2 regions of the Paenibacillus sp. FSL H8-0280 genome follow, and region 1 is predicted to be linked to the other one. Evidence: predicted binding sites of a transcription regulator. Region 1 holds the regulator's gene; the other holds the start of a gene.

The links. Region 1 encodes LexA, which represses DNA repair genes until DNA is damaged. Its sites were predicted from a motif close to CGAACATATGTTCG; they were not measured.
Region 2: addB (helicase-exonuclease AddAB subunit AddB) is a predicted target of LexA. The motif match lies at 2,804-2,817, and genes of this name have one in related genera.

Annotation. Positions count from the first base shown of each region.
Region 1 covers NZ_CP150296.1:4,085,620-4,094,352, forward strand. The annotation lists gene MHI12_RS17825 (extracellular solute-binding protein) at 1-923, opposite strand, end outside; gene MHI12_RS17830 (carbohydrate ABC transporter permease) at 1,024-1,896, opposite strand; gene MHI12_RS17835 (ABC transporter permease subunit) at 1,909-2,838, opposite strand; gene MHI12_RS17840 (HAD family hydrolase) at 3,429-4,220, opposite strand; gene MHI12_RS17845 (hypothetical protein) at 4,249-4,758, opposite strand; gene MHI12_RS17850 (DUF896 domain-containing protein) at 4,884-5,093, opposite strand; gene MHI12_RS17855 (LysM peptidoglycan-binding domain-containing protein) at 5,189-5,566, opposite strand; gene lexA (transcriptional repressor LexA) at 5,863-6,489, shown strand; gene MHI12_RS17865 (aldehyde dehydrogenase) at 6,595-7,896, opposite strand; gene MHI12_RS17870 (hypothetical protein) at 8,489-8,733, shown strand, end outside.
Region 2 covers NZ_CP150296.1:4,853,595-4,862,327, forward strand. The annotation lists gene addB (helicase-exonuclease AddAB subunit AddB) at 1-2,739, opposite strand, end outside; gene MHI12_RS21310 (class I SAM-dependent rRNA methyltransferase) at 2,939-4,315, opposite strand; gene MHI12_RS21315 (Na/Pi cotransporter family protein) at 5,013-6,014, shown strand; gene MHI12_RS21320 (NUDIX hydrolase) at 6,073-6,507, opposite strand; gene mtaB (tRNA (N(6)-L-threonylcarbamoyladenosine(37)-C(2))-methylthiotransferase MtaB) at 6,621-7,967, opposite strand; gene MHI12_RS21330 (16S rRNA (uracil(1498)-N(3))-methyltransferase) at 7,970-8,733, opposite strand, start outside.

The DNA of each region.
Region 1 (8,733 bases):
TTGCCGGATACAAATTTCTGTACAGCCTGATCATCATCCTGTGTGAAACTTTCTTTGTCCAGCAATCCTTCGGATACCAACTTGTTAAAGTAGGTTAGCATTTCTTTGTATTCTGGTGTTGTAGCCGTGTATACAAATTCATCCTGATCTTCCTTATACGTCAATCCGTTACCAAAACCCCATCCAGCCTTGGTACCAAAGCCAGTAGCAGCGATGTTCAACGTACTATTAAATTGGAATCGGTCCGAAAACGGAATGGAATCCGGATAAATCTCTTTCAGTTTCTTCGCTGCATCATACAATTCGTCCCATGTCGTCGGAATCGTGATGTTATTTTCTTCAAAAACATCCGTTCTTACGAGTAGTGTGTAATCTGGCCATACTTCTTCATGCAGACCCGGGAGTACATAGTATTTCCCATCTTCCTGTCGAAGTCCTTCAAGTTCATCTTCCAATCCCCATTTTTCCACTTTATCCTTGAAGTTTGGCATCAAATCAATATAATCACTAATTGGTAAAATCGCACCGGAGGACACAAATGCAGACTCTTCACCTGGATACGTTTTAGGAATAACCAGTGGTGCATCACCGGAGCTAATCAACAGAGATCTCTTCTGAGGATAATCACTCATGGGTACAATCGTTGGCTCAAGCGTAACACCCGTCAGTTCGGTAATTTTATCAAAAAGTAACCAGTCTTTTTTATATGGATAACTAGGTTGATCACTATATAGTATGGAGAGATTAAATGGCTCGGTCGCCTTGAATGTATCCCCTACATTGTACGTCTCCATCGCTGCCTTGGTTTGAACTTCTGTGACGTCACCTCCAGCTCCGGTACCGCTGCTACATGCTGCCAGAACAACGGTCATCATTGATGCCAACACCATTTTACCAACAAACTTACGTGGCTTTTGATTCATTTAGGTTATCCCCCTGAATTTGGTTTAGGTTGACCTTGCCTTAAAACTTTTTAAACAACCTCTAAAAGTTAATCATGTGAATCAATTTGTCTGGTACGCATTACTGTTTGACAGACCCCAACATGATACCGGTTACAAAGTATCTTTGGACAAATGGATATATGGTAAGTATCGGCAAGATGGTTAATACCATCGTTACTGACTTAATATTGGCAGCAATCTGTGTCAGGTTATCAGCTGAGGTTGCACCGGCAGATGCCCCACTTGTCGCTCCTGCAATCATATTGCGCAAATAAATGGTGACCGGGAACAGTTCTTTTTTGTCCAGATACAGAAAGGCTGGGAACCAGGAATTCCAATGACCTACTGCGTAGAACAGCACCATGGTTGCCATAACTGCTTTACTAAGCGGCAATATAATGCGTAACAAAATCCCGTATGTGTTCAAGCCGTCAATGGAGGCAGCTTCCTCCAGTTCTTCAGGCATATTTTCAAAAAATGACTTCATGATCAGCATGTTATATATGCTAATTGCGCCAGGAACAACAAGTGCCCACATGGTGTTGTTGAACCCAAGGGAATTAATCAACACATAGTTTGGAATCAATCCACCACTGAAGAACATGGTGAATACGGCAAACATCGTCAGAAACTTGCGACCCATCAACCTCTTTTTGGATAGGGCATATGCGAAAATGGTCGTCATGAACATTGAGATTAACGTACCTACTACAGTGTAGATAATCGTATTTTTATAATTCGTCCAGAACATGCTGTCACGTGAGATGGTTTTGTATGTCTCCACATTGAATCCTCTTGGGAACAAACTAACCTTACCCGAATTAATATAGGACTCACTGCTGAAGGATTGTGCCACGACATTTAAGAATGGATAGAGCGTTATAAATACCACGAACAGCAGAAAGATGACATTGAATACTTTAAATACCTTGTAAGATCTGGATTCCTGCATGATGCTCCTCCTTTACCATAAGCTTCTTTGTGTCAGTCTGCGTGAGATGGCATTTACGGAGAACACCAGAATCAGACCGATCAGCGATTCGAACAAGCCAATTGCGGTAGCATAACTGAAGTTACTCGATTCCAGTCCGACCCGATACAGGTAAGTGGAGATCACATCAGATGTCTCATAGATAAGCGGATTGTACAAGAGTAAGATTTTTTCAAATCCAACTGCCAGGAAGTTACCCATGTTCAAAATCAATAACGTCACAATCGTTGGCAAGATCCCTGGTAACGTTACATGAATCGTTTGCTTCCACCGATTGGCACCATCGATACGTGCAGCTTCATACAAAGAATCATCAATGGTTGTCAGAGCAGCCAGATACAGAATCGCTCCCCAACCCATACCCTGCCATACCTCAGAAGTGATATAGATTGTTCTGAACCACTCAGCCCGCTGCATAAAAGGAATATTGTCTCCGGTGAAGAAAGCCACCAGTCCATTAATGGAACCATTCACTGCTGTCAGCTGCAGGATCATACCCGCAACGATAACGATGGACAGAAAATGAGGCAGATAAGACGCGGTCTGTACAAACTTTTTGAATCGTTTACTCTTCACTTCGTTAAGCATCAAGGCAAAAATGATTGGAACCGGGAATGTAAAGAGCAATGCAAGTCCGCCCAACATCAGCGTATTACCGAATACTCTCCAGAAGGTAGGGTCCTCAATGAACATTTTGAAGTACCTTAATCCAACCCACGTTTCTCCAAATATACTTCCCCCGGGAACAAAACGTCTGAACGCAATCACATTACCGATCATCGGCCCATATTTAAAGATAAGTAGATAGATGATGGGAAGGATTAATAGTGAATACAACTGCCAGTCTTTGCGGAACAAAGTTGCTGCCGTTCGTAATCTGCTCTCTTTACGTAAAGATGTCATGGTTAACGTTGTTTTAGCGGTTTCCGACTCCATGTGTTTTCACTCCGATCCAGGACTTGATAAGTAAGAGTAATTCAGGTACATTTCCCATCGTTTCTCCTCTTGTAGAAGACAACAACTCCTTTAACTTCACCCCCACTACCAAATAGATAATTGCTAAAATGTAAGCGATATCAATTTGATGTATTATGTAGAATCACACAATCCAAGGTGCTTCACATCATTAATTAGCACTTACTAAGTGGTGTGATCTCCAAATCGAAAGAAGCTTTTTCAAAATATTAAGCGCTTACAATCAATCGAAAATAATAAGCAATAACTCCCTGCTTCCATTTTAATGAAGTAAGTCAAAAAGGAATTGCTTTAGGACAATCTAAATACTAGTCATACTAGTATGTTAGTTATATTCTAATCCAGCTTCCCCCTAATTTCAATAACTTTTAGCAAAAAAAATGGAGATCTCATTTAACAAGGTAATTTAGTCAATAAGTTCAAATAAAAAAACATTGGTAACTTCAAGAACGACATCATCGTTCATTGAAGCTTCCAATGTTTCAGGGTGCTGAGGAAAGATGTTATAGCTGATCTGCTTAGAAATTAGCAATAAGCTGATTTAATTCCGATAAATGTGTTATTTCATGGTCTGGCGCATACGTTTCATTGTTGGTCTTATGCTCACGGTTAATCCATACGGATTGGATGCCAGATGATAAAGCACCACGAATATCAGTCGTTAACTTGTCTCCAACCATCATGCTCTCTTCGGGTTTAACACTCAGTTTACTCAAAGCATGTTCAAATATCGACGGATCTGGTTTTCCTTTTCCGAAGTTACCCGAGATAATAATCTCATCAAAGAATGGAGTCAATTCAGGTACACCATCCAACTTCTCTTGTTGCAAAGCAGGACAACCGTTCGTTAACAGCAACAGTTTGTACTTTCCTTGTAACTGACGCAAGGTATCCATCGTTTCTTCGTATACATGAGGTCTGGATCTCCGTTCTACTCCAAACTGCGCGGCCAGTTGTTCAGCAAGATCTTCCCGATCTATACCCAACTTCAACAAGCCACGACGCCAGGATTCTTTACGGTATACTGGAGCAAGTTGTTCCAACTGACGGAATTCGGGTTGATCCCCACCAGTAAAGTTCGCCCATAGGCCTTCAAACGGATTGATTCCAATCATTTTGGTAAAAGGAAAGGTTTCATATGATTCATACAGTCCACGTGCCTCATTACGCACAGCTTCTTCAAGTTCTTCTGGTTTGACCCCAGTCTCTTGCGCTGCAATTAGACAAGTCTCATGAAAAGCTTCTCGAACACTACGCTCATCCCACAATAAAGTATCATCTAGGTCGAACAAAATCGCTTTTAACGCCATTCCGATCATCTACCCCTTTATGCAATAATTACTTTTCGACGGTTTCCACGGTGATCTGGTGTGCTTTTGCAAACTTCAGTAAACGTTCTGCAATCGCATCTGTATCGTAACGGTTCAATAACTTGGTAAACACCCATCTTTTCCCGCGACTGTTATGTTCGATTACAACCGTACCTGGTTCAATTCTGAATTTAACGATATCGTCAACCCCAATTGAACGTTCACGATTACCCTTCGTCGTTATAATCCGATTACTGCTAATCTTGATGTATGGACGGCGAAGCATGAAGATGACTGCCAAAAATACGTAAAGCAGCATGGTCACCCAGTCCCAAGTTGTCATTGGAGCTTGCACAAGGAATGTGCTCATAAACAGATACAAAAAGGCGAGACCGATCAAAAATATTGGGAACAACAAGCTGCGTCCCTTAAAGACTTCTTCACCTGGTGTACCAGTGATTGGTTGACCACTTTTTTTGCGTTGCTGATTTAACTGCTTGGAATTTTTCTTAACCGTTCTCTCGAACGAACGCGACATGAGAATCCCCCTTATGTGTCTTTGTATCGGCTTACATAACTGTAAACCAACATTTCCCCCTATAAATTGCACACTCAAAATAACAGGAAGAAACCTAAATATCATAATGATATCATTAGGTTTCGTTAGTGTTTGAGTTTGCCTTGGTGGCCTTTGTCATTCTCATCATCAACAATCTCAATGGTATCCAGTTGTTGTCTGAAATTGCTGCGAATATTGCTCAAATAAATCTCTCTTAGCTCGGCACGTTCAGCAAGTTCTTCCTCCGACAATCCAGTGGACTTTTGCTTACGAGCCAATTCGTTAATGCGTGCTACCAGACTATCTATATCCAAGCTTGTCCCCTCCAAAAATACAAAGTCATATTAACTTTGCCATGATAAAGGCAGCTTGTCAAGCTGACACGCGCTAACACTCATTGATGTGCATTTTATTCTGCAAATTGCGGTAGAGCTAGTACTTGACCCACTTGGATGGAAGTCGTATGAAGTTGATTCACTTTCTTAATTGCTTCTATATAAATACGTGTATCCATATTCGTCGGTTTATGTTCCAAAGAAATACTCCATAAGGTTTCCCCTTGTGAAACGGCAATCTTCCCTCCAGGCAGAACATCATTCTCATTGCCAGCAAATACAGTTAAAACAGTGCTGCATCCAATAAATATAATCAAAGAGGTAATGGCTACCTTTAACATCCATGAAGAAATCTTGAAACGCGCTAAAACCTTCTTGTAGTTCCCTATGTTAGACTTCACCAGTTCCGAATTCATCGGTTCATAAATGCTTTGATAAGTAGAATATCTCATTAAATACCCGCCTCCAAACGTTTGTTCCTATCTGTTGAAATCAATATAACACGAACACTTGTTTTGTTCAATAGATTTTTAGAACAATTGTTCGCTTCTTTTTTGAAGGAGAAATATCTTCATTGAAGTTCTTTTGCAAAGTATTTGCAGTATTATGCTCTGCCTTTTGGACAAATTCGGTTCTAAAAGTTAAAAAACACTGATTTAATGCTATTTTATTTAGAACTTATGTTTGTACGAACGGAGGTTCTATGTTATAATTTTCCCAAACGTTACTAAAATGGGGTTGATACGGTATGTCGAAGATATCCAGCAGGCAGCAGGCTATTCTGGAGTTTATACGAAATGAAGTCCGGTTGAAGGGGTATCCTCCTTCCGTACGGGAAATTGGTGAAGCTGTTGGACTGGCTTCCAGCTCAACAGTACATGGACATTTGGATCGTTTGGAGAAAAAAGGTTTGATCCGACGCGACCCTACCAAGCCAAGAGCCATTGAGCTTTTGAGCCAGGAAGAATCTGAGCATTCTCATCAATTTGCTCATAGCGTTGCACGTATTCCTGTCGTTGGTAAGGTCACAGCCGGGGTTCCAATCACTGCAACCGAGAACATTGAAGACTACTTCCCTCTTCCTACACATTATGTAGGCGAACAGAAAGTGTTTATGCTTTCAGTAGTGGGAGATAGTATGGTGGAAGCTGGAATCGTTAATGGAGATTACGTTATTGTCCGTCAACAGCAAACTGCTGATAACGGTGATATCGTCGTTGCAATGACTGAAGACGATGAAGCTACAGTGAAAACGTTCTATAAAGAGAAAGATCATATTCGCCTTCAACCGGAGAATGCGACCTTCGAACCTTTACGTTTGAAACATGTTAGTATTCTGGGTAAAGTCATTGGCCTTTTCCGAGATATTCATTAATATTTAACTTGAGTAACAAAACTAGATGTAATGAAATACGAAAGAGGTTGCCCTGATGAACAGGACAACCTCTTTTTTTCATGTTTATGTTATTTTAGCGGCTAATTATTCACTGCGTTTCAGAACACTTTTGTGATGCGAGAACACATCAAAGCTCTGTTGTCCGTGATATGAGCCCATCCCACTCTCTCCTACACCACCAAACGGGAGATAGTGTGAAGTCATATGAGAAAGTGTGTCATTAATACATCCCCCACCGAAGGACACTTGATTCAGAACCTGCTCCTGCAGTTGCTCATCTTGTGTGAAGAGATATAGCGCCAATGGTTTTGGCCGGCGAACAATCTCATCCAGCATTGGGTTCAGGTCACTGTACGTAAATACAGGAAGAATCGGACCGAAGATCTCTTCTTGCATGACAGCTGATTCCCAGTTCACATCTCCAAGTACAGTCGGCTCAATGAGCAACTGCTCACGTACAGAACGTCCACCAATCAGCGTTTTGCCATCTGTGAGGAATCCCGACAACCGATCAAAGTTACGCGCGTTAACAATATGCGGGAAATCAGCGTTCAATAACACATCATCCCCAAATTTATCTTTGATCTCTGCGCCAATCATATCGATCAGTTCATCATGAACTTGTTCATGCACAAGCAAGTAATCCGGAGCAACGCATGTTTGCCCCGCATTGAGGAACTTACCACGAACAATCCGCTGGGCCACCAGCTTCAGATCTGCATCGTTATGGACAATAGCAGGACTCTTACCACCCAACTCAAGAGTTACAGGAGTCAGATGCTCCGCAGCTGCCTTCATAACAATGCGACCAACACCCGTGCTTCCTGTGAAGAAAATATAATCAAACTTCTCTTTCAACAATGCGGTGCTGGCTTCAACTTCCCCTTCCATAACGGCAATATACTCCTGAGGGAAAATCTCATGAATCAGATCATACGTCAGACGAGATACGGCTGGTGTTAATTCAGAAGGCTTGATAACTGCACAGTTACCGGCTGCAATTGCTCCAATCAGTGGACCAAAGGCCAGTTGGAAAGGGTAATTCCAAGGTGCAATAATAAGCGCCACTCCGTATGGTTCCGGATAAATGGTGCTCACCCCATCCGGCATAGCCGAATTGGTTGGGACTTGTTTAGGTGCAGCCCATTCCTGCAGGTGTTCTAATGCAAAATCCAGTTCACCCAAAACAATACGAATCTCTGAACCGTAAGCTTCCGCCTCTGATTTGTTCAAATCTGCCCGAAGTGCATCTTGAATCCGTTGCTGATACTTTTCAATTCCTTTTCTAAGCTGTTGAAGCGCATTAATCCGATACTTGATATTTTTAGTTTGTCCTGTATAAAAAAATGTACGTTGTTCTGTCACTAGTTGTTTTGCTTGATTCATATTAACATCTCCAATTAATTATTTAAAATTAAATTGCTCAAAATTTAATTAAAGTATACCTCTTCTATATGAAACTTTCAACATACAAATGAAACATTGATTTGTATGTATTTGGACGATGTTTGCAATTTTAAATGTGTGAATGCTAGAATTCCTTTCTATCTCGTGGCTTTCAAGTTGCCTTATGAGGGTGCTATGTAAGTCTTTCATTCTATAGACAGTATCAGCTTACTGCGATAGTAGGTGAGTTTTGGTTTTAAATTCAACAGTCTCATGGAATACATCTATTATCGTAGCAGGTTATTCTAATATCTGAGTAAAAGGATGAATGGCTAAGGAGAAATGAATAAATGTTCAGTCGTTGCCTGATAAGAACAACTGAGATGTCTAAAGACAAGGTGCCGCAAGAAGTTAGAAGTTCGCGACTATTTAGGACAGACTGACTGATACAATGACCTTTATTAAGGTTTATGAGAGGCTATCCTCTTCTAGTTGCGACTCCACATGTATTAGCTTTTCCTCTCATTTACATAGAAAAATATACCTAGGTCTGATAGACTATATGCAGAATACATATATTGGAGGAATCATCTTGAAAAAAGCATCACTTTTATTGTCAGCCTTAATGTTAACAATAGCAATAACAGCTTGTGGAAGTGAGACAGAAAAAACAGCCAATACAGTGCCTGTGAAATCAACTGAAACAGAACTAGTAGAAACGAATGTATTAGTAGACACTGAGCAAGCAAAAGAAGAAACTAAGCAAGATGAAGTAGCAGAAACAGTTGAAGCAATCGAATATGAACTTGATGGTTTAAAAATATCGGAAGTGTCCGT
Region 2 (8,733 bases), 770 kb from region 1:
CGGTTCAAAACTTCCACGTCTGGACTGTTCACCAAGAATAACCGATGCCCGGCTAACAATGTCCTTCAATTTGCGGAAAATATAACCGTATCGCTTGGTGCTTAGCAAAATCTCCCCTTGCAGCTGTGGTGCAATCTGCTCCACCGTTTGCTCGGCTTCATGACGACATTGGTCTGGAGTCAAACTGCCCCAACTACGATTTTCTTCGCGCAATCGCATAGCCAACTGGCTTAGTGCAGCATGAAACAGCTGTCCGATATCAGGAGCCTGAAGGCGGTACAATTGCCGTTCTTTGAGACGCAGCCCATGCGAAGCAAAATGGGAGAACGGACAAGCGACGAACCGCTCCATTCGCGAGACACTCGTCCTCACCTCTGTACCATACAGTCTGCGACTGGTAACTGTACGTAGTGGTAATGCCCGATTACGATAAAAGATTGATCCCATCAACCGTTCCAGCTGAGGTCTGCTTGTCTCTCGAGATACATGCCAATTGTAGACCGCCCACCACATTTCAGGGATGTCTTCTCCGTGGCGCCATTTGCGCAATTGTCCAATGAGCGTTGACAGACTCTGACCCGGATGGGTGACATAGGACCAATGCGCTTCTTCCGAGTTCGCAACCGGCGGTTGAGCGAGCAATGGCTGTTCTTGTAAACCAAACATCTTCCGTACATGACGGACAATCTCGGAAGGAAGCAGTGCTTTCCCCTCATCATCAGCAACCGGGTAACTCAGCCACAACTGGCTGCTTGCCGCTGTAAGTGCCGTATAGATCAGGAAACGTTCATCCAGCATCTGCCTTGTTGCACCTGGTCCAAGCGCCACGCCTCTTTCCGTCAGTAACGATCTCTCCAGTTCCGTTAATACGCCATCATCCTGAGGTACGGCAGGTAATTCACCATCAATCGCGCCAAGGATAAATACGTATTTGATGTCCTGAAGTCGTGTACGGTCCATAGAACCAACCAATACCTGATCAAGTGCTGGTGGTACCAGACCCAGCTTCAGTTCCGTCAATCCGGTCTCAATCATCCCGGCAAACAGCGTGATATCCAGCCGTTCATTCCCCATCATATCGACCATCTGATCCAATAAATCCAGCACAGCTCCCCACATCTGCCGATGTTCTCTCGACCGTTCGGGGTCACCTTGTGCCTTAGCTTCAGCAGACATGTTATCCAGCTTCCATGGGATTTCAGCATCTTCCAGCAATCTGTATAGTGCCTCGCACTGGGCTTTAGCTGTCTTTGCCTTTTTCATTCGTTTCTCAAAAACACCCAAGGAATCTGTAATGACCGTTCGGCAGCTCTCCATTAAAGAAAGCATCTGGTCCCGTCCTCGACTACGGCCATCCTGACCGTTGTCTTCGAGCGACAGGCTTGGTACATACTTCCACGGTTTGCCGTCAGTCCAGCGATACCCGTGAATACCACAAGCCAGTACATAATTCTCAAGCTGGTCCATATCTTCACGAGTGATGGAACCATCACGCGGAAGCAGCAGATCCGTTTTGACACAACGAAATACATCCTCGTAACGCCAGTGGCGCCGAACAATATCCAGTGCGGAACGGATAAACTCGGATAATGGATGATGAAGTTCATTTCTTCTGCGGTCCAGAAAGACGGGTACGCCATAATCCCTGAATAGAGGTTCAGCTATATCAGCGTAGGTATCCAACTGACGAACAAGTACCGCCATGTCCCGATAACGCGCACCTTCGTTTTGCGCCAGACGCCGCATCTCACGCAGTGCCCCCTCCATCTCAGCTCGTCGGTTCTCCGCTGCAACCAGTCGGATTCCGGAATCAAGGCCTTCACTTTTCCAACGAATTCGCCGGTCGAAACCAGCCTCCAGATGAGCAAGTCCCGGACGATCCTTGTATCTCGGTGGAATCTCCGAATCTAGCACGGTTATATCGCTCGGTACACCCAGTTCGTCAGCCATCCCTTTGAGACGCGCATAGGCACTTGCCGTGGGATAAAATAGTTCCAGTTCTCCAGGCAGTGCGCCGTGATCATAAGGACGATCCAATGTCAGTGCAATGGTCACGGAAGAGGACTGCAACATCAGCCGACCGATCACACTCATCTCCTGTGGTGTGAATCCCTGAAAACCATCAATCCAGATTTGGGCATCCTGCAGCAATGCACTTTCCGACAAACGATCTGTCAGCTCGGTCAACGTGTCTTCATCATCAATATATAAATTGGTCAATTCCTGTTCATAGTCACGATATATCAGATTCAAGTCATGCAACTTGTCCTCCAGAATCGGCGAAGTGGATGAGGTATTCCCTCCAGACATCCCTTCTTCCAGCAATGATGGATCAACTTCATAACGTTTAAATTCACTATATAAGTCATTTAATTCGCCTATAAAACCCAGCTGGCTGCCGGATGCACCAAACAGCTTCAATTCTTCCTTACGGCGCTGAATTACTTTATAGAGCAGCATTTTTTTGCCTTCGGCTCCGATCGGAATACGAGCAGAACCACCTGCTTCCAGCATTACACGATAGGCTAAACGGCGAAAGCCGAGCACTTCTGCACGCATGGTACCTTTAATTGCTCCAGAAGACACCAATGCCTGCTCTGTTCGAAAAGAACTCTGTTCGGGAACGAGCAAAATCAAAGGTGTGCCTTGCGGTTCTTGTTGAAGCAGGGATGTAATTTCCCGGGTAATCAGCGAGCTTTTGCCGCTGCCTGCCCGGCCAATAACAAAACGAACGGACATGTCTAATCCTCCAAACCACACGTACAAGATTTTAATTCCCAGTATAACATATCTGACTTGGTTCGGAACATACGTTTGCCACTATCCGGTAAAACCGGAGATCATCTCCGTAAACACAGCAAAACAGAAAAAAGCCCGCAGCTATCACACTGTGGACTTTTGACTTGATCTATACTTGATTGGAACGGAAATCATACAATTAATTCTTTTTACTGCGCACTTCGAAAATAGCAAATTTCAGGTAATGCCCTTCATCCACGCCCAAAATTTGTGGGTGATCCTTACCGGCTGCTTTCCAGTCGATCAAACGAAGCACTTTGCCTGCATCTTCCGCTGCATCAGCAATCGTGTCCAAGAAAAGATCAGGACGCATGTGATACGAACAGCTGGCTGTTACCAAATATCCACCCTCATTAACCAGTTTCATTCCTTGCAGGTTGATATCCTTATATCCACGGCACGCACCTTTAACTGCTGATTTCGTTTTGGCAAACGCAGGAGGATCGAGGATGACCACATCAAATGTTTTACCGCCAGCTGCAAGCGCTTTGGACGTATCTACTTTCTGTTCGGCAGCACGCGCACGTGCAGTACGTTCATCCAGCCCTTTCACTTGTTCACGCAAGTACTGGAATGCATCGGCAACTACGAATTCGACCCGGTCGGTGAATCCGTTCAGCTCCACATTTGTTCGTGCACTCTCAATGGCATGCTCCGAAATATCAAGACAAGTCACTTTTTTGGCTCCATACTTGCAAGCATTCAACGTAAAGCTTCCCGTGTGTGAGAAACACTCAAGTACAGTGGCACCATCCCAATATGGGAATGTAACTACTTTACCGCTTTTATTCACAGGCAAAAGCTGCTCTATGCCATCCTGCTCGGTCGTTTGTAGTGTGATTCCACTCTTGTAGCCCCAACCCTTCATAAGCGGTTCAATGGCTGCACGATTCTCGCGTTGGTCGAAGAAGTAACCTGTCTTCTGACCTTCCACGATATCCACTTTAATGAGTAGTCCATTCTCTGTAACTGTGACATGCCGTGGGCACTCTCCATACAGCGGACCTTTGGTCTGCTCCAAACCTTCCAGTTCACGAATTGAGACATCACTGCGCTCATATATGCCTTCCGGCTGCATTACTTCAATGAGTGCCTGTACGATGGCTTCACGGCAACGATCCATGCCAAGTGTAAGCAACTGTACAACGAGGATGCTGCCGAATCGATCAACGATTAATCCTGGCAGAAAATCAGCTTCGCCGTAAACGAGACGATATGCCTCGCCATCCTGGATAAAACGTTCCCGATGACGCAAACAATCGCGGAAGCGAGATGCAAAAAACGCGGTGTCCATCTGTTCGGACTCCAGAGGTTGATACGCTACAACTCTTACAGTGATTTGAGATGCGGGATTGTAATATCCTGTCGCCAGATAGCGACCTTGATGATTCAATACATTGACCAGATCTCCCGGTTCCGGGTTTCCGTCAACAGAGGCAATTTCATTGTTAAATATCCATGGATGTGCATGTTCAAGCCGCTTTTTGCGACTGCGTTCGAGTGTAACTGATGGCAAGGTAGATCCACTTCTTTCATAGTTAGTTGAAAAGATAGGTTTGGTGCGGCGCGTAGGTGGCGTTTCGGTTACGAATCGATCTTCCGATCGCTGTTGTCTCCAGATTTTTTTGATTCCCTTTTTAAAGGGGAAATCCGGGGACAAAGGCGCACGCTTCGCTTCTTCAGATTCGATTTCGTCCCCTCCACTACGCTTGCACGAATCACCGTATCTTTTGAATTGGGGTGGCACAATTAGGTGGCGCTACGGCGACGAATTGTTCCTCTGATCGCTGTTATCCCCAGATTTTTTTTGATTCCCTTTCTTAAAGGGAAAATCCGGGGATAAAGGCGAGCGCTTCGCTTCTTCGGTAACAATTTCGTCTTCTTCGCTACGTTTGCACGAATCACCGTATCTTTCGAATTGGGGTGCGGCAATTAGGTGACGTTCCGGGTTCGAATCGATCTTCTGATCGCTGTTGTCTCCAGATTTTTTTGATTCCCTTTTTTAAAGGGAAAATCCGGAGACAAAGGCGCACGCTTCGCTTCTTCAGATTCGATTTCGTCCCCTCCACTACGCTTGCACGAATCACCGTATCTTTCGAATTGGGGTGGGGTAATTTAGGTCGCTTCCCTCTGAATTCCTTTAGGCTTGTCATGGTTGTCTTTTCTTACTCATAGGATGAGTTAAGGAACCGGACGGAAGGAATGATGTTTCTATGTTTAGAGATGTTATATTGCCCTTACTCTATGGGCTTATTATCTTTTTTGGTGGCATGAAGCTGATGGAAACGGCCTTGCAGCGCATGGCAGGGCCCATGTTGGCAGATTGGCTCAATCGTGCCACCTCTGCTCCATGGAAAGGCATGGCCTTCAGTGCAGGTGCAACGGCCCTGTTACAGAGCAGTACTGCGGTCACCGTACTCACCATTGGACTGGCTAATGCCAGATTAATTACCTATGGACGCACACTTGGCATCATCCTCGGCACCAACATCGGCACATGCCTGACGACGGAGCTGGTGGGACTGCAGATCGGACGTGCTTCCCTGCCGCTACTCGTCCTGTCGCTAACGGGCTGGGCCATGTTTGTTGTTCTTGGTGAACGCAATCTGGCCGCTCCTGAACGCACGCGTCAGACTCTGTTTAACATCCAGTACAGTTTCCTCGCAGCTGCCGGATTTGCACTTGTTATGACAGGCATTCAGGTGATGCAATCCATTGCCTTACCCTTGCGGAGCATGGGCGTATTTCAATGGTTTCTCGACCGCTCGGCCGACAGCTTGTGGTGGGGCTTCCTGGCAGGTGCCTGTCTGACAGCGCTCATTCACAGCAGCGCAGCTGTCATTAGCATGGCGATTACGCTGGCAGCCACAGGGGTATTGCCTGTGGAGATCGGCATCGCCATTGTGATCGGGTCCAATGTGGGGACCTGCATCACCGCTGTGATTGCTGCCGCGGGCGGAGCATCCGCAGGCAAATTTGTCGCAGCCTCCCATGTTGTATTAAACATTGCGGGAGCGCTGCTGTTTATGCCGCTGATCGGCCAGCTGCATGCAGCTTCGGCCTGGCTGTCAGCGGACAACGGGGCACAGATTGCGCATGCCCAGACCCTTTTTAACATCACCAGTTCACTGCTTGCTTTGCCATTCTGTTACTTGCCAATCTGGCACAAAAAACCACCGGTCCACGCCCCCGCGGCGAAGTCACCCGTGGCTTGATGATCTGCCTGTCCAGACCCACAGAGCGCGCGGCTAACTGACTCGAACAATAAAGCCGTTATACGTTAATGCCTAACTTGTTCAGGGCTACACGCAAGATATCATCGTTATTATCATATCCGCTCTGCTGCTGTAAGGACCATGCTTCTTCCGGAGCATACCAATCCACACCCTTGATTTCTTCAATCTGAGGCTGTAGATCACCACTCTCGGCTTCAACGAGATAATAATGAACTTCCTTGTCCACCGGGCCAAAATCTGCATGTTGGTACGTGTAAGCAATGATATCAACCGGCTCTACAATGCGACCCACCATACCTGTCTCTTCCAAAATCTCGCGCAGTGCCGTCTGTTCAATTGTTTCTCCATCTTCCATTTTGCCCTTGGCGAGAGTTGTTTTACCATAACGATCTACGATAAGCTGAATTTGAAGACGTCCGTCTTCCCCTGTTCTATAAACAACTCCGCCTGCTGAAATTTCTTTTTTGTTCATCGTGCTCTCCCCCATCAACTTCGATATCTTTATCTTATTTTTTGCAAAAGAAGGACCTCATCTCCCCGGGTAAGCTCCCCAAGGAAATGAAATCCTTGTTTCTGCCGCCTCGATCACATCGCGGCGGACTTAAGATTCTCTTCCAACACACGTACCAGCGTAGCCTGACTCTCGTTGACGCCGGCTTTAACCACTTTGACTCGGCACACTTTACCGACCATATCCATCGTTCCGTCAAAGACCAGTTGAATGTAGTTGTCGCTATAACCGTGCAGCTTGCCACTTCCCTCGCGGCCTTTGGCTTCCCCTTCGGGAATAACATCCAGTACCTGTCCAACAAACTGCTCAGCGTACTCCAGCTGCATCTGTTCAGACAAGTCAATCAGTTCATGCACACGTGCATTTTTGACTTCTTCGTCCACCTGATCTTCCATTCGTGCTGCTGGTGTACCCGTACGCTTGGAATAAGGGAATACGTGCATTTCGGAAAAACCGATCTTCCGCATCAACTCATAGCCATTACGGTACATCTCATCCGTCTCACCTGGAAATCCAACAATGATGTCTGTTGTAATCGCTACATCAGGCATTGCTTCCCGAATGCGAAGCATTTTGTTGTAAAACTCTTCTGTCGTATATTTACGGCGCATGCGTTTCAACACCGTATCATCACCCGCTTGCAGCGGAATATGGAAGTGACGAACGAGTTTATCCGAACGTTTGATCACGTCGAGCATGCGGTCATCGATCTGACTGGCTTCAATCGAGCTGATTCGAATACGCTCCAAACCCTCTACCTTATCCAAATCCCACAGCAGATCGGTCAGATCATAGTTCTCCATGTCATCGCCATACCCACCTGTATGAATACCGGTGAGAACAATCTCTTTGTATCCGGCGTGTACGAGTTGATGCGCCTGTTGAATAATGCTGTTTGCTTCCCGACTACGTGAGAGACCACGAGACCATGGAATAATGCAGAATGTACAGAAGTTATTGCAACCATCCTGAATCTTCAGGAATGCGCGGGTGCGGTCAGCAAAATCCGGTACGTCCATTTCTTCAAACACACGGGTTTTCATAATATTACGCACCGCATTAACCGGTTGACGGGACTCCTGAATTTCATTAACGTATGGTAAAATCTTGTCACGGTCCTGTGTACCGATAACCAGATCCACCCCTGGGATGTCCAGAATCTCTGCCGGAGAAGTCTGCGCATAGCAGCCTGTAACGGCCACAATCGCCTCCGGGTTGCGCCGAATGGCACGACGAATAATTTGACGGCTCTTTTTGTCGCCGGTATTGGTTACTGTACAAGTATTAATCAAGTATACATCCGCTGTCTGTTCATCAAAGTCCACTTGATCGTAACCTTCGTTTTTGAACAATTGCCAAATCGCCTCTGTATCATAGAAATTAACTTTGCAGCCTAAGGTGTAAAACGCCACGGATGGCATAATTACATTCCTCCCATTTCTCCGGATTCATATAGCACGCAAGTTAGTGCTGCCATTCCAGCTGTCTCAGCACGCAAAATGCGTTTGCCCAGTCCAACAGATACAGCACCTGCCTGATCAGCCTCTGCCGTCTCCTTCTCAGAAAATCCACCTTCCGGTCCAACCACGATCAAAACTTCTGCACTTGCATCAGGTGCAAGCTGCTCTATAAACGGCTTCAGTGCATCTCTCAGCTGTTTACCGTTTTCTTTCTCATAACAATAACATACCAGACTATAGCCCTCAAAAGAAGATAACAGCCCTTTCCAGGAAAGCGGCTGTTCGACGGATGGAATACGATTCCGGTGACTCTGTTCGGCAGCTTCCTTGGCAATTTTCCGCCACCGCTCCAACCGTTTGCCTTCTTTCTTGGCATCATATTGCACAATCGTACGCTCTGATAGGAAGGGTACAAATGATACCGCCCCAATCTCAGTACATCTCTGGATGACTGTTTCCATCTTGTCACCCTTGGGCAAACTCTGTGCCACGGTTACACGAATCCGTGCTTCATGGTCCATCTCGAGAGGTTCCACAATATTGGCTGTCACTTGGCCCACTTCAATACTCTCAATTTCCACGAGTGCTTCTCTGGAGTTTCCGTCACTGACAATCAGTTTATCTCCAGGTTTACCACGCATGACCTTGCCAATATGGCGTGCATCATCACCTGTGATAATCACAGCGTGTTCATTAAACTGTTCTGCAGATACAAAATATCGCTGCA